Regions from separate parts of the Acetanaerobacterium sp. MSJ-12 genome, predicted to be linked through region 1. Evidence: a T-box and tRNA genes for the amino acid it is inferred to sense, from the RefSeq annotation. Region 1 holds a T-box; the other holds one or more tRNA genes.
The links. A T-box is a leader RNA that pairs with one kind of tRNA and senses whether it is charged. The one in region 1 lies ahead of pheS (phenylalanine--tRNA ligase subunit alpha), so its partner is inferred to be a tRNA-Phe.
Positions count from the first base shown of each region.

Region 2: it has a tRNA-Phe gene. The T-box ahead of pheS (phenylalanine--tRNA ligase subunit alpha) is inferred to sense a tRNA for this amino acid. The anticodon was not compared.

Region 1 is NZ_JAHLPK010000009.1:49,713-57,273, forward strand. Features, by position in the region: gene KQI11_RS10500 (leucine-rich repeat protein) at 1-1,846, opposite strand, end outside; gene KQI11_RS10505 (IreB family regulatory phosphoprotein) at 2,140-2,385, opposite strand; gene pheT (phenylalanine--tRNA ligase subunit beta) at 2,462-4,837, opposite strand; gene pheS (phenylalanine--tRNA ligase subunit alpha) at 5,336-6,349, opposite strand; T-box leader at 6,453-6,689, opposite strand; gene acpS (holo-ACP synthase) at 6,882-7,235, shown strand; gene KQI11_RS10525 (hypothetical protein) at 7,313-7,561, shown strand, end outside.
Region 2 is NZ_JAHLPK010000003.1:219,799-227,359, reverse strand. Features, by position in the region: gene yihA (ribosome biogenesis GTP-binding protein YihA/YsxC) at 1-613, shown strand, start outside; gene lysA (diaminopimelate decarboxylase) at 618-1,916, shown strand; gene KQI11_RS04790 (YerC/YecD family TrpR-related protein) at 2,109-2,414, shown strand; gene KQI11_RS04785 (class I SAM-dependent DNA methyltransferase) at 2,404-3,171, shown strand; gene hslO (Hsp33 family molecular chaperone HslO) at 3,172-4,053, shown strand; tRNA gene KQI11_RS04775 (tRNA-Asp) at 4,151-4,227, shown strand; tRNA gene KQI11_RS04770 (tRNA-Phe) at 4,234-4,309, shown strand; tRNA gene KQI11_RS04765 (tRNA-Gly) at 4,315-4,390, shown strand; tRNA gene KQI11_RS04760 (tRNA-Cys) at 4,468-4,541, shown strand; gene KQI11_RS04755 (N-acetylmuramoyl-L-alanine amidase) at 4,661-5,392, shown strand; gene adhE (bifunctional acetaldehyde-CoA/alcohol dehydrogenase) at 5,768-7,561, shown strand, end outside.

The DNA.
Region 1 (7,561 bases):
CGCTGATTTGGGGGAAGGTGTAGCGCCCTGTCGCCGCCACCGGGACGCCGTCGGCCAGAACGGCGTCCACCCGGTAGCCGGGGTCGGGGGAGAGGCGGTAGACCGCGTCCTCCCCCCAGAGGATCTCCCCCTCCCGGCTGACAGCGCCGCCCGCCCCCGCCTCGACGGCGATGTCCGGGGCCGGGTGCAGGGTCAGCGCCACCTCGCCGCCCGCGCCCCGGTAGTTGTCGCTGTCGGGCTCAAAGGTCCAGCGGTAGTTGGCGGTGCCGGCCACCGGGGTCTGGCCCTCCTCCCAGGCGATGGCGCCGGGGGTGCTGCCCTCGCCCAGGGCCAGGGTGGGGAGGCCGGACCCCAGCGGGGCGTCCCCGGCGCAGACGGGCAGCACGGTGGCGTCGGCCGGCTGGATGTCGAGGTAGAAGTAGTGGGTCTGGCTCTTGTAGAAGTTGGTCTTGGTGGCGTAGTCGTAGCCGTAGACGGTCACCTGGTACCAGTCGCCGCCGCCGGGGGCGCTGTCGGCCACGTCGACGGCAGTCCAGCAGTTGTCGGCGGACCACCTGTCTTTGTCCTTTTGGTAGTTGTGGACCTTGGTCCACATGCAGTAGAAAAAGACCTCGTCGCCCTTGAGGGGGTGGGAGATGTCGATTTTCAACTCGGCGGGCCGGCCGTCATACACCTTGGAGACCCGGCTGTCGCTGGGGGTCAGCACCGGGTCGGCGTAGCCGCGAACGGGGTAGAGGGTGGCGCCGCTCACCGCGCTGGTGGGGGAGACGGCGCTCCCCCCCTCGGCAAAGCTCCACCGGGTCAGGTAGCCGCTGCCGCCGTCGTCCGCCGGCAGGGCAAAGCTATTGTCCGTCGCCCAGTGGCCGTCTGCGCCCTTGACCAGGTTGAGGGGGCGGCCAAAGAGCCGCTCGAGGGCGGGGGCCGAGCCGTCGGTATAGGAGACGCGCACCGGGTAGCCCAGCAGCTTTTTGGCGTCGGCATAGGTGAGGGATTGGCTGTAGGCGGCGTAGTTCTCCCCGGTGCAGAGGAGGGCGGTCAGCCGGGTGCAGCTGCGAAAGGCGGTGCCGCCGTTTTCCAGAACGACCGCGGGGTCTGTGGGGAGGACGGCGGTGGAGTAATTGGTCCCGTAAAAGGCCTGGGAGCCCAGGAAGGTCAGCCCCTCGGGCAGGACCAGGGTGCCGGTGAGGGCGGTGCAGGACTGAAAGGCCTGGGCGCCGATCTTCTCGAGGGACTTCGGGAGGGCCAGTTCCCCCGACAGACCGGTGCAGCCTGAAAAGGCCGCGTTTTCAATGGCGGTCAGCCCGGCGGGAAAATGCACCCCCGTGAGGCCGGTGTTGTACTTGAAGGCCCCCTGCCCCAGGGTGGTGAGGGCGTCGGGCAGGTCGAGGGAGCCGGTGAACCGGCAGCCCATAAAGGCCTGTTTGCCGATGGTCTCCAGCGAGGCGGGGAGGGCCAGCGGGCCGGTGAGCTCGCTGTGGCTGTCAAAGGCCATCTCCCCGATCTGGACCAGATGGGTCGCCTGGGAGAGGTCCAGCGAGGTGAACCGGCAGTCCTTGTACGAGGGGTGGGTGTTGTTGTAAAAGGCCAGATCGCCGATGGCGGTCACCGGCTTGCCGCCGATGGTTTCGGGGATGGCGATGGCGATGTCCCCCCTCTGCGCCTCGGTGAGGGAGGCGAGGTACCGGTCGTCAAAGCCGGTGACGGCGACCCCGTCCCCCGCCGCCGCCCAGGTGAAGACCGGCCCGGCATAAGGGGCCTCCTCCGCCCAGGTGGAGAGCGACAGGGCGGCCAGCGCCACCAGCAGGGCGAGGGCGACCATCCCCCGCTGTCTCTTTGCAAATCTCACGGTAAAACCCCCTCTTTTTGCCAACTGGCCCCGCAGCAGGGGCGAATGCGGCGACCGGCCGCCGCCATTCCCCGTGCAGAAGACCCTGTGGCTTTGCGCCCCTGCCTGTTTGCAGGGGCGCCCGTTTATTTCCCCTTTGCAAGATGTAAAATTATTTCCCCTTTATGATACATCTCTGTCAGGGCCTTGGCAAGGAAAACAAAAAAGGGGCGCGAACTCCCGAAGGGGGAGTCCGCGTCCCTTTACCGCCGTCCCGGCAGGGGGCGGCGGGCGGATCTCAGATGGCAGAGCGCCTATTCGCCCAGGTAGGATTTGACCAGGGTGCGCAGCAGTTCGTCGCGGTCCAGCTTGCGCACCAGACTGCGGGCGTTGTCGTAGGTGGTGATGTAGGTGGGGTCCTCGGACAGGATGTACCCCACGATCTGGTTGATGGGGTTGTAGCCCTTGTGTTTCAGGGCGTCGTAGACCTGGGTGAGGATGCGGCGGGTCTCGTCCTCCTTGTCCTCATAGATGGAAAAGGTCATGGTTTTGTCCTGCATAGCGATCACCTCTCTTTGTAGGATACACTATCCTGCCCCAAGAATCAAGAAAAATGCCGTCCACATCTGGAAAATATTAGCTGCGCAGGGTGATGCCCAGGGGCTTCAGCGCCGCCAGCACCCGCTCCACGGCCGCGTCGGCGTGCTCGTCCTTGAGGGTCTCGCTGTCCGAGCGGAAGATCAGCTTGTAGGCGACGCTCTTTTTCCCCTCGCCGATCTGCTTGCCGCGGTAGATGTCGAAGAACTCCACCCCTTCCAGCAGGCTGCCGGCGCTCTCGGCGATGGCGCGGGAGATGTCGCCCACCAGCACCGCCTCGTCGCAGACCAGGGCCAGGTCGCGGGTGGTGGCGGGGAACTTGGGCAGCGGCCGGTAGCTGATTTCCCTGCGGGCGTTTTTCAGCAGCCCCGCCAGGGGGATGCGGGCCAGATAGACCTTCTGCTTGATGCCGTAGTTCTGGGCCACGTGGGGGTGGATCTCGCCCAGGGTGCCCGCCTCTTCCCCGCCCAGCAGCAGCTTGGCGCAGCGGCCGGGGTGGAAGGTGGGGTCGCTCTTTTCGGGCAGGAAGACGGCGTCTTTCACCCCTGTGGCCTCCAGCAGGTTCTCCACGACCCCCTTGAGGCGGTAGAAGTCGCTCTCCCCGCCGTACATCCCGACGAGGACGGCCTCGCTCTCGTCGGGCAGGTCGTCGGGGCCGCCCTGTTTGCGGTACTCGGTGGCGATCTCGTACATCTGGCAGCAGAGGTTGCGGTTGGCGTAGTTGCGGGCCAGCACCTCCAACATGGAGGGGATGGCGGTGGTGCGCATGACGCTGGTGTCCTCGCCCAGGGGGTTGCGGATGGTGACGCTGTCGCGCAGGGGGCTCTCGGCGGGCAGGTCGATCTTGTCGTAGTACTTGGGGCTGATGAAGGTGTAGGTGATGATCTCGTTGAGCCCCATCCCCACCAGGGCGCCGCCCACGGCGCGCTTGAATTTCTGCTCCTCGGTCAGCTCGGCCTCGTCGGCGGTCTTGGCCAGGGTGGCGGGGATCTTGTCGTAGCCGTAGATGCGGGCGATCTCCTCGGCCACGTCGGCCTTGTGCTCCACGTCGGCGCGGAAGGTGGGCACCACCACGTCGCCGCCGTCGATGCCAAAGCCCAGGCGGGTCAGGTACTCCTCCATCTCGCTGCGGGGGATGTCGATGCCCAAAAAGCGGTTCATGTAGCCCTCGTCCAGGGCGATCTTCCAGGGCTTCAGCGGGTTTTTGTAGCAGTCGATCACCCCGCCGACCACCTCGCCGCAGCCCAGCTCCTCCACCAGCTGGCAGGCGCGCATCAGGGCGCTCATGCAGGTGTTGGGGTCGAGCCCCTTCTCATAGCGGGCCGAGCTCTCGCTGCGCAGCCCCAGCTTCTTGCTGGTGCGGCGGACCGAGGGGCCCGAGAAGCAGGCGCCCTCGAAGATGACGGTGGTGGTCTCGTCGCTGATGCCCGACTGCTCGCCGCCCATGATGCCGGCGACCACCGAGGGGCCGGCCTCGTCGGCGATGACCAGCATTTCGGGGGTGAGGGTGCGGTCCACGTCGTCCAGGGTGACCAGGTGTTCTCCCTCTCTGGCGGTGCGGACGATGATGTGGTGCCCGGCGACCCGGTCGTAGTCAAAGGCGTGCATGGGGTTGCCGTACTCCAGCATCACATAGTTGGTGATGTCGACGATGTTGGAGATGGGGCGCACCCCGCAGACCCGCAGCCGGTCGCGCATCCACTTGGGGGAGGGGCCGATCTTGACGTTTTTGATCACCCGGGCGGCGTAGCGCAGGCAGAGGTCGCTCTCCACGTCCACCTTCAGGTAGTCGGCGATGTCGCCGCTCTCGCGCTCCACGGTGGGCGCGGGCAGGTGCAGGGGCCGGTCCAGGGTGGCGGCGGTCTCCCGCGCCAGGCCGATCATCGAGAGGCAGTCGGGCCGGTTGGAGGTGATCTCGAACTCCACCGACAGGTCGTCCAGCTCCAGCGCCTTCACAATGTCCTGGCCGACGACGGCGTCGGGCTCCAGCACCATGATGCCGTCCTCGCGCTGGTCCGGGCAGTCGTGGATGGTGAGGCCCAGTTCGGCAAAGGAGCACATCATCCCGTCGGAGATCTCGCCCCGCAGCTCACCCCGCTGGATGTGCACCCCGCCGGGCAGATTGCTGTCGTGCAGGGCCACCGGCACCTTGTCGCCGGGCTTCAGGTTGGCCGCCCCGGTGCAGATCTGCAGGGGCTCGCCCCGGCCCACCTCCACCTGGCAGACCACCAGTTTGTCGGCGCGCGGGTGGGAGGCGATGGAGACTACCTGTCCCACCACCACGTTTTTGATTTCGTCGGCCAGACTGGACCAGCCCTCGACCTTGGAGCCCGAGAGGCTCATGGCCTCGGCGTAGGCGCGGGGGGCGAGGTCGCAGGGGGTGTAGTCCTGCAGCCATTTATAAGAAAGGTTCATACTCGATTCCTCCATCTGTTTGTGTAAGAAAATGGGATGTTGCCGCCCCTTTTGCGCGGGGCGGAGAGACCGCTTGGCGGCTTCTGACCGCCCACCAATTTCCCGGCGGCGCGGCTGCTGTCCTTGAGGTATCGGGGCGTACCGGTCAACCCCTCGGCACTTGTATCCGGCTTTCTCGGCAGCCCTGCCGGTGCATCCGATGCGCTCGGGAGCCAGCCGTTCTCGGGCGCTCCCGCCGTCCACCTGTCTTCCCAGCGTCGCTGCTGTCCCTGGGGCATCGGGGCACCGGTCAGCCCTTCAGCATTTGTATCCGGCTTTCTCACGGCCCTACCGGCGCATCCGATGCGCCCGGACAGCCAGCCCCTTTTGCGCGGCTCTGCACGAATCTGTTTTTCCGGCAGCTCTGCCGCCGAAAAAACTCCTCTCGCGGTCTTCGCGGCGGAGCGAAGGCCGCGCCGGGGGAGTTTGCGAGGGGGACGGCAGTCCCCTTCGCACCCTTTAGAACTGGTTCAAAAACCGCAGGTCGTTGTCGGAGAACAGCCGCAGGTCGTCGATGTTGTAGCGGCGCATGACGATGCGCTCCAGGCCGATGCCGAAGGCGAAGCCGGAGTACTCCTCTGGGTCGATGCCGCAGTTTTCCAGCACCTTGGGGTGCACCATCCCGCAGCCCAGCAGCTCGATCCACCCCTCGCCCTTGCAGAGGCGGCAGCCCTTGCCGTGGCAGGCGAAACACTGGGTGTCCACCTCGGCCGAGGGCTCGGTGAAGGGGAAGTGGTGGGGGCGAAACCGGGTGACGGTGTCGGGCCCGTAGAGCTTTTTGATGAAGGTGTTGAGGGTGCCCTTCAGGTCGGCCATGGTGATGTTTTTGTCCACCACCAGCCCCTCGATCTGGTGAAAGACCGGGGCGTGGGTGGCGTCCACCGCGTCGGAGCGGTAGACCCGCCCGGGGGCGATGATCTTGATGGGGGGCTTCTGCTGCTCCATCACCCGCACCTGCACTGGGGAGGTCTGGGTGCGCAGCAGCACCTTGTCGGTGATGTAGAAGGTGTCCTGGGTGTCCCGGGCCGGGTGGTCGGGGGGGAGGTTGAGGGCCTCAAAGTTGTAGTAGTCGTACTCCACCTCGGGGCCGGTGGCCACCGAGAAGCCCATCCCCAAAAAGATTTCGGTCAGGTCGTCGAGCACCTGGGTCAGGGGGTGTTTTTTGCCCAGTTTGGGCGCCCGCCCGGGGATGGTGACGTCCAGGGACTCGCTCTCCAGCTGGCGGGCCAGCTTCTCGGCCTTCAGCTGGGCGGTCTTCTGAGCGATGGCCTCCTCAATGCCGCCGCGCACCCGGTTGGCCAGCTGGCCGACCACCGGCCGCTCCTCGGCCGAGAGACCGCCCATCTGCTTCAAGATGGCGGTGAGCTCGCCCTTTTTGCCCAGGTATTTGACCCGCAGCTCGTCAAGCCCCTCCTCGGCGGCGGCGATTTGGGCCAGCGCCTCCTCTTCGATCCTCTTCAGTGCCTCTTTCATCTCTGTACTCCTTTTTTGCGGAGGGGCGTGGGCCCCTCCCGTTTTTTGGCCGCTGCCCCGGCCGGGGAACGGGGGAGAAAACAAAACGGCCTTCGCCCCCTGTTATAGGGACGAAGGCCGTGTCAACAGCTTCCGCGGTACCACCCTGATTTTTGCCAATAGAGCAAACACTCTTTTAACCGTAACGGGGCCTGCCGTCCCCGCCTATTGAGACAAGCCGTTCAGCGGGGCCGCTCGGAAGGGAACTTCGCCGCCCGCCCGCCTCGGGCCCTTTTCAGCGGCCGGGCCCTCTCTGTGAGGCGGTCTGTGGACGGTTACTTTCCTTCGTCACTGCGTTTACTGCCCCTACTCTACCACATTTTTTGGGCGGTTTCAACACCCCGCCCGCCGAATTTTTGAAAAGTCAGACAGAATTTGGTATAGTGGGAAAAGATAACGGGCGCGCGGAAGGGGCCCTTGTCGGCCCGTTTACTGGAAACCCGCCTTTGCCCGGGCCGCCGATACACTGTTTGTAAAGAAGGGGAGTTGTGCTGTGCTGCGCTGTGGGGTGGACATCGTCGAGATCGAGCGGGTGCGCCGCTGCCTGGAAAATCCGCGCTTTTTGGCGCGCTGTTTCACCGAGGGGGAGCGGGCGCTGTTGGCGTCGCGCCGCCACCCGGCCGAGACGGCCGCCGGCATCTGGGCGGCCAAGGAGGCCTTTGTCAAGGCCCTGGGCACCGGCTTTCGCGGGGTCGGCTTTCAGGACATCTCGGTGCTAAGAGACCGCCGGGGCAAGCCGGTGCTCTCCCTCTCCCCCCGCGCCCAGGCGCTGGCGGGGGGCGGGGCCATCGACGTGAGCATCAGCCACGACCGGACCCAGGCCGTGGCCTTTGTGGTGATGCTCTAGCCCGCTCCGGCACATGAACGGCCCCCTCTCTGCATAGAAGTAGAGGGAACCAGTTTGTGGGAAAGGCGGGAGAGGCGATGACGCGGACAAAGAGGGGGTGGGCCGCCGCCCTGGCGCTGCTGTGCTGTCTGGGCGGGCTGGCCGGCTGCAAGAAGGACGGGGGAGCGGGGGTGAAAAACCCCACCACCGCCTTTGAAGGGGCCTTTACCTGCGATGTGACGGTGGAGAGCGAGGGCTTTTCCTGCGCCCTCGACCTGGAAAAGACGGCGGAGGGCACCTACCAGTTCACGGTGCAGAGCCCGGAGACCCTCAAGGGGTTGGGCTGC
Region 2 (7,561 bases), on a different contig from region 1:
CATTGAATTTTACGCCTCGTACGGGGTGTCGTCCCAGCTGCCCCCCAGCGACCGGGCCGAGATCGTCTTCTCCGGCCGCTCCAACGTGGGCAAGTCCTCCCTCATCAACAAGGTGGCCAACCGCAAGCGGCTGGCGCGGGTGTCGGCCTCGCCGGGCAAGACGGTCACCATCAACTTCTTTACCGCCGGCCCCGGCTACATCGTCGACCTGCCCGGCTACGGCTACGCCAAGGTCTCCCGCTCCGAGAAGGAGCGCTGGGCCAAGTTGATGGAGGACTACTTTCACAGCGACCGGGACATCCGCCTGGTGGTGCAGCTGGTGGACATCCGCCACCAGCCCACCGCCGATGATTTGCAGATGATCGACTTCCTCATCGACAGCGAGATCCCCTTTCTCATCGCCCTGACCAAGGCCGACAAGCTGACGGCCAAGCAGAAGGAGAAGCGGTTGGAAGAGCTGCGAGAGGAGATCCCCTGCGGCGACCAGCTGCACCTGGTCGCCACCTCCGCCCAGACCTTTGAGGGCATCCCCGAGCTGCGGGGCATTTTGGAGGCCCTCTTGGAAGAGGACGACGGGGAGGACACAGAGGAAGAGTGCGAAGGGGAGGAGTGAGGAGATGTTCGTTTCCAAAAGTTTGGACGTCAACAACTTGGGCCACCTGACCGTCGGCGGGCTGGATGCCGTCGCCCTGGCCGAGCGCTACGGCACCCCGCTCTACGTGATGGACGAGGACCTGATCCGGGAGAACTGCCGGGCCTTCAAGCAGTCCATCGACCGCTACTACGACGGCAGGGGGCTCTGCACCTATGCCAGCAAGGCCTTTTGCTGCAAGGCGGTCTGCCGCATTGCCCAGGAGGAGGGGCTGGGATTGGACGTGGTGTCCAGTGGGGAGCTCTACACCGCCCTGCAGGCGGGCTTTCCCATGGAGCGGGTCTACTTTCACGGCAACAACAAGACCCCGGCCGAGCTGACCATGGCCCTGGAGAGCGGGGTCGGCCAAATCGTGGTGGACAATCTGGAAGAGCTGCAGCTCGTCGGCAGCCTGTCGCGGGCTGCTGGGCGGGTGACCGACATCCTCTTTCGCATCAAGCCCGGCATCGACGCCCACACCCACGACTTTATCCGCACTGGGCAGATCGACTCCAAGTTCGGCCTGGCCCTGGAAAATGGCGAGGCCATGGAGGCCGTCGACGAGGCCATGGCCATGAAGGGGGTGCGGCTGAAGGGGCTGCACTGCCACATCGGCTCACAGATTTTTGACATCGCCCCCTTCGAGTTGGCGGCCGAGGTGATGATCCGCTTTATGGGCGAGATCCAGCGCAGGTACGGCAGAGTGCTGGAGATCCTCGACCTGGGGGGCGGCTTTGGCATCAAGTACGTCGACTCCGACAACCCCTCCAGCTACGACGAGTACATGCAGCGGGTCTCCAAGGTCATCCACCGCTGCTGTGGCGAGGAGGGGCTGCCCATCCCCTATGTGGTCATCGAGCCGGGTCGCTCTATTGTGGGGCCCGCCGGCACCACCCTCTACACCGTGGGCTCGGTGAAGGAAATCAAAAATGTCCGCACCTATGTGGCCATCGACGGGGGGATGACCGACAACCCCCGCTACGCCCTCTACCAGGCGGCCTACGACGTGCTGGTGGCCAACCGGGCGGCCGAGCCCAAGACCCAGACGGTCACGGTGGCGGGCAAGTGCTGCGAGAGCGGCGACTTGATCCAGGAAAACACCCGCATCCAGGAGGTGGGGCCCGGCGACATCCTGGCGGTGCTGGCCACCGGGGCCTATAACTACTCCATGGCCTCCAACTACAACCGCATCCCCCGCCCGCCGGTGGTGATGGTCTCCCAGGGGGAGAGCCGCCTGGTCGTCCGCCGGGAGAGTTTAGAGGACCTGCTGCGAAACGACCTCTGACAGGGAGGGGTGTCCCGGACCCCTTGAGACAGCTTGTGAAAGCGCGCGGAAACCGGTGTTTCGGCGCGCTTTTTCTTGGGCGAACTGCCGGATTTCTCCATCTCCGCCACAAAAGTGGTGGGGAAGCCTTTACTTTCACAATTTAAGGTGTTAAACTTTAAATCAAGATGATTTGGAAAGGCGGGTTTTTCATTGAACAGCAATCTGTCAAGAGATACCTTTGACGACCTGTTTTCGGCGATCGTGTCCATCGACAACCTGGACGACTGCTATGACTTTTTTGACGACCTCTGCACCATTCAGGAGCTCAAGGCCATTGCCCAGCGCTTTCACGTGGCGCGGATGCTGCGGCAGAAAAAGGTCTACAGCGACATCGTCAAGGAGACCGGCGCCTCGACGGCGACCATCAGCCGGGTCAACCGCTCCCTTCTCTACGGGTGCGGCGGCTACGACAAACTGCTGGACTCGATGGCGGGAGAGACCGACCTTGAAGGGTAGACAGCAGAATTTCTACGGCAATTTTGCCGGCTTTTACGACGCCCTCACCGAAAACGTGGACAGGGCGCGTATGGCCGGCTTTATTGTGGAAAAGCTGGCAGAGCAGGGGATCGACGGCGGCATCGTGCTGGATGCCGGCTGCGGGACGGGGGAACTCTGCCTGCGCCTGGCGCGGGCCGGGTACGACCTCATCGGCGCCGACCCCTCGGAGGAGATGCTGGAGATCGCCCGGGAGCGGGTGATGGAGAGCGGGGAGGACATCCTGTTGTTGGGCCAGGGGATGGAGGAGCTCGATTTGTACGGGACCATCCGCGCCGCCGTCTCCACCCTGGACACCGTCAACCACCTGCCCGACCGGGAGGCGGTCCGCCGCGCCTTCTCCCGCGTCTCCCTGTTCATGGAGGAGGGCGGCGTCTTCCTCTTTGACGTCAACACCCGCTACAAGCACGCCCAGGTGCTGGGGAACAACGCCTACCTCTACGACCTGGGCGACCTCTACTGCGGCTGGCAGAACGAGTGGCGGGAGGAGGAAGGGGTGACCGACATCTCCCTCACCTTTTTTGAAGAGGGGGAGGACGGCCGGTTTGCCCGCTGTGACGAGTGTTTTTCAGAGACCTGGTATGCCCCTGAATTTTTGCAGGCGGCCTTGGAAGAGGCTGGATTTGCGCTGCTGCAGCGCTTTGACGGGTATCGTGACCGCCCGGTGACAGAGAAGAGTCAGCGGGTGGTATACCTGGCCAAGAAGGAGGGAAAATAGATGGGACGTGTACTGCGCGCCATCAGTGAAAATGGGGGAGTGGTGATGACCGCCATCGACTCCACCGACGTTGTCGCCCGGGCCGAGCAGATCCACGAGAGTTCTGCCGTGGTCACTGCCGCTCTGGGCAGGTTGCTCACCGCTGCCTCCATCATGGGCTGCGGCCTGAAGGGGAAGGAACAGAGCGTCACCCTGCGCCTCAGCGGCGGGGGGCCGGCGGGGAATGTCATCGCCGTCTCCGACGCCTGGGGCAATGTGCGGGGCACCGTCAGCCAGCCGGTGGTGGAACTGCCCCTCAACCCCTACGGAAAGCTGGATGTGGGCGGCGCGGTGGGGCGGGATGGCACCCTGACGGTCATCCGCGACACCGGCATGAAAGACCCCTATGTGGGTAGTGTGCCCCTGGTGAGCGGCGAGGTGGCCGAGGACGTGACCGCCTATTATGCCGCCAGCGAGCAGGTCCCCACCGTCTGCGCCCTGGGGGTGCTGGTCAATCCCGACTTGACGGTGCGGGCGGCCGGCGGCTTTTTGGTGCAGCTCCTCCCCGGCGCGCTGGAGGAGGAGATCGAGCAGCTGGAGGGCAACCTCAAAGAGCTGCCCTCCGTCACCCGGATGCTCGAGGGCGGGATGTCTCTGGAGCAGATCATCGAGCGGGTGCTCGACGGCTTTGCCCCCAATATCCTGGACGAGTTCCCGGTGGAGTACCGCTGCAACTGCTCCCGCCAGCGGGTGGAGAAGGCGCTGCTCAGCCTGGGGAACGAGGAGCTGCAGGAAATGATCGACGAGGGGGAGCCGGTGGAGGTCTGCTGCCACTTCTGTGAAAGAAAATACAACTTCACCCAAGAAGAGCTAAAAAATTTGAAAAATCCTATTGACAGATAAACACATCTCCTGTATACTAATAAACGTTGTCGGACAAGAAACGGCAACCCTGAAAGAGGTCAAAAAGTTCCGCTTTTCTCTTTCAGTTGGTATACATGGCCCGGTAGTTCAGTTGGTTAGAACGCTAGCCTGTCACGCTAGAGGTCGAGGGTTCGAGCCCCTTCCGGGTCGCCAATGTGTGCCTCTGTAGCTCAGTCGGTAGAGCAGAGGACTGAAAATCCTCGTGTCATTGGTTCGATTCCGATCGGAGGCACCATTTCCGCGGGTTTAGCTCATCTGGTAGAGCGCCACCTTGCCAAGGTGGAGGTAGCGAGTTCGAGCCTCGTAACCCGCTCCACGAAAAAGGCGCTAAGAAATTAGCGCCTTCCGTTTTACAGAGCCGGTTATGCAGATATTTTGCATAACCGTGAATATGGCGCCATAGCCAAGCGGTAAGGCAGAGGTCTGCAAAACCTTTATCCCCAGTTCAATTCTGGGTGGCGCCTCCATATAAAAGAAAGCCCTGGATCTTTGGTTCAGGGCTTTCTTTTTGTTACCGCGGAAGGGGAGAAAAGGACGAGACATAACCCCTGCCAAAACTGCATACGTTTACCGAGAGGTGAAAAATATGCTGTTTGTCACAAAAAGGTGCAAGCCCCCCTATCTCCTACTGGGGATCTCGGTCCTGTTGGCCCTGGTCATCACCCTCTGCAACTTCACGACTTTTGCCATTGCCAGCGACGCCGACCTCAAAAAGAGCCCGGTCATCATCCTGGACGCGGGCCATGGCGGCTTTGATTCCGGTGCGACGTCGGGCTCGGTGGTGGAGAAGGACATCAACCTGCAAATTGCCCTCAAGCTGCGGGACACCCTTGCCTTTCAGGGATACACCGTCATCATGACCCGGGAGCAGGACACCTCCACCGAGAGCGAGGGGAAAAACCTCTCACAGCGCAAGAAGTCAGACATGCGAAATCGCCTCAAATTGATCAATGACCACCCCAACGCCATCTTCCTCTCCATCCATCAAAACTCCTACCAGAGCGCCAACAAGGGCTCCCAGGTATTTTACAACAAGAAAAACGCCGAGGGCGAGCTGTTGGCCAAGTGTATCCAACAGACCATTCGCGCCAACTTGCAGCCCGAGAGCCACCGGGAACACAAGCCCTCCGGCAAGGAGTACTTTCTGCTGGAAAACAGTACCACACCGGGGGTCCTCATCGAGTGCGGCTTCATCTCCAATTCAGAGGAGCTGGCAAAGCTCAAAGACAGCAGCTACCAGCAGCAGTTGGCCCTCTGCATTTATCAGGGACTCTGTGCCTACCTGGAGCAGTCCTCCCAGTGGCAGGAGTCCCGTTAAGAGACAGAAAACCGTGCCCTCGCACCCAATGGGGAGCGAGGGCACTTTTTGTGCGAAAGAGGGAGCGGGCAGGGGAGATGCTCAAACAAAAATAAGCATTATAATTTCTGCCTGAAAAGGCTTTTCTTATGCAATATGACAGGGTATAATAGGGGAGAAGTGAGATGGCAAATCAACGATTTTCTGTCGGAAAAGGGGGAAGGCCATCAATTTGATGATAAAATCTGCTCAAACAGAAAAAGAATTGTTGGGGAAATAGAAAGTGGTGGACATCGTTAAAAAATTATCAATTACCACTTGAAAAAAGCTCGTCATGCTATATACTTGGATATAGTAAGCAGAGCCACCCAACAACCGCATTGGAGGAAAATCAGTATGGCGAAGAAAAACGAAACCGCACCTGTCCTCATTGACAGCGTCGAGGCGCTGATCGCAAAGATGAAGGCAATGAGAGAGGCGCAGAAGGAATTTGCGACCTTTACTCAGGAACAAGTCGACAAGATTTTCTATGAAGCAGCTATGGCGGCCAACAAGCAGCGCATCCCGCTGGCCAAAATGGCGGTCGAAGAGACCGGCATGGGCGTTGTGGAAGACAAGGTCATCAAAAACCACTACGCCGCCGAATACATCTACAATGCCTACAAGGACACCAAGACCTGCGGCGTTGTCGAGGAAGACCCCGCCTTTGGCATTCAGAAGGTGGCCGAGCCCATCGGCCTGGTGGCTGCGGTCATCCCCACCACCAACCCCACCTCGACTGCCATCTTCAAGACCCTGATTTCCCTGAAGACCCGCAATGCCATCATCATCAGCCCCCACCCCCGCGCCAAGAACTGCACCATCGCCGCCGCCAAGGTGGTTCTGGAGGCAGCGGTCAAGGCCGGCGCCCCCGAGGGCATCATCGGCTGGATCGACGTCCCCTCGCTGGAGTTGACCAATGAGGTCATGCGCAGCGCCGACATCATCCTCGCCACCGGCGGCCCCGGCATGGTGAAGGCGGCCTACTCCTCCGGCAAACCCGCCCTGGGCGTGGGCGCCGGCAACACCCCCGTCATCATCGACGACACCGCCGATGTGCGGATGGCCGTCAACTCCATCATCCACTCCAAGACCTTTGACAACGGCATGATCTGCGCCTCCGAGCAGTCGGTCACCGTGCTGGACAAAGTCTACCAGCAGGCCAAGGACGAGTTCGCCTACCGCGGCTGCTACTTCCTGAAAAAAGACGAGATCGAGAAGGTCCGCAAGACCATCCTCATCAACGGCTCTCTCAACGCCAAGATCGTCGGTCAGTCGGCCTACACCATCGCCAAGCTGGCTGGGGTCAACGTGCCGGAGAGCACCAAGATCCTCATCGGCGAGGTCGAGTCGGTGGACATCTCCGAGGAGTTTGCCCACGAAAAACTCTCCCCGGTGCTGGCCATGTACCGCGCCAAGAGCTTTGACGAGGCCCTGCAGAAGGCCGCTCAGCTGGTCGCCGACGGCGGCTACGGCCACACTGCCTCCCTCTACGTGCACCCCGCCCAGAAGGAGAAGATCGCCAAGCACGCGGCTGCCATGAAGACCTGCCGCGTCCTCATCAACACCCCCTCCTCCCACGGCGGCATCGGCGACCTCTACAACTTCAAGCTGGCTCCCTCCCTGACCCTGGGCTGCGGCTCCTGGGGCGGCAACTCGGTTTCTGAAAACGTGGGCGTGAAACACCTGCTGAACATCAAAACCGTGGCCGAGAGGAGAGAGAATATGCTCTGGTTCAGAACCCCTGAAAAGGTCTACTTCAAGAAGGGCTGCATGCCGGTCGCTCTGGACGAGCTGGGCAAGGTCATGCACAAGAAGAAGGCCTTCATCGTCACCGATACCTTCCTGTACAAAAACGGCTATGTCCACCCCATCGAGGCCAAACTCGACGAAATGGGCATTCAGCACACCTGCTTCTTCGACGTGGCCCCCGATCCGACCCTGGGCTGCGCCAAGGCCGGCGCCAAGGCCATGGCCGATTTTGAGCCCGACACCATCATCGCCTTGGGCGGCGGTTCCGCCATGGATGCCGCCAAGATCATGTGGGTGATGTACGAGCATCCCGACGTGAACTTTGAGGATATGGCCATGGACTTCATGGACATCCGCAAGCGCGTTTACACCTTCCCGAAGATGGGGGAGAAGGCCTAC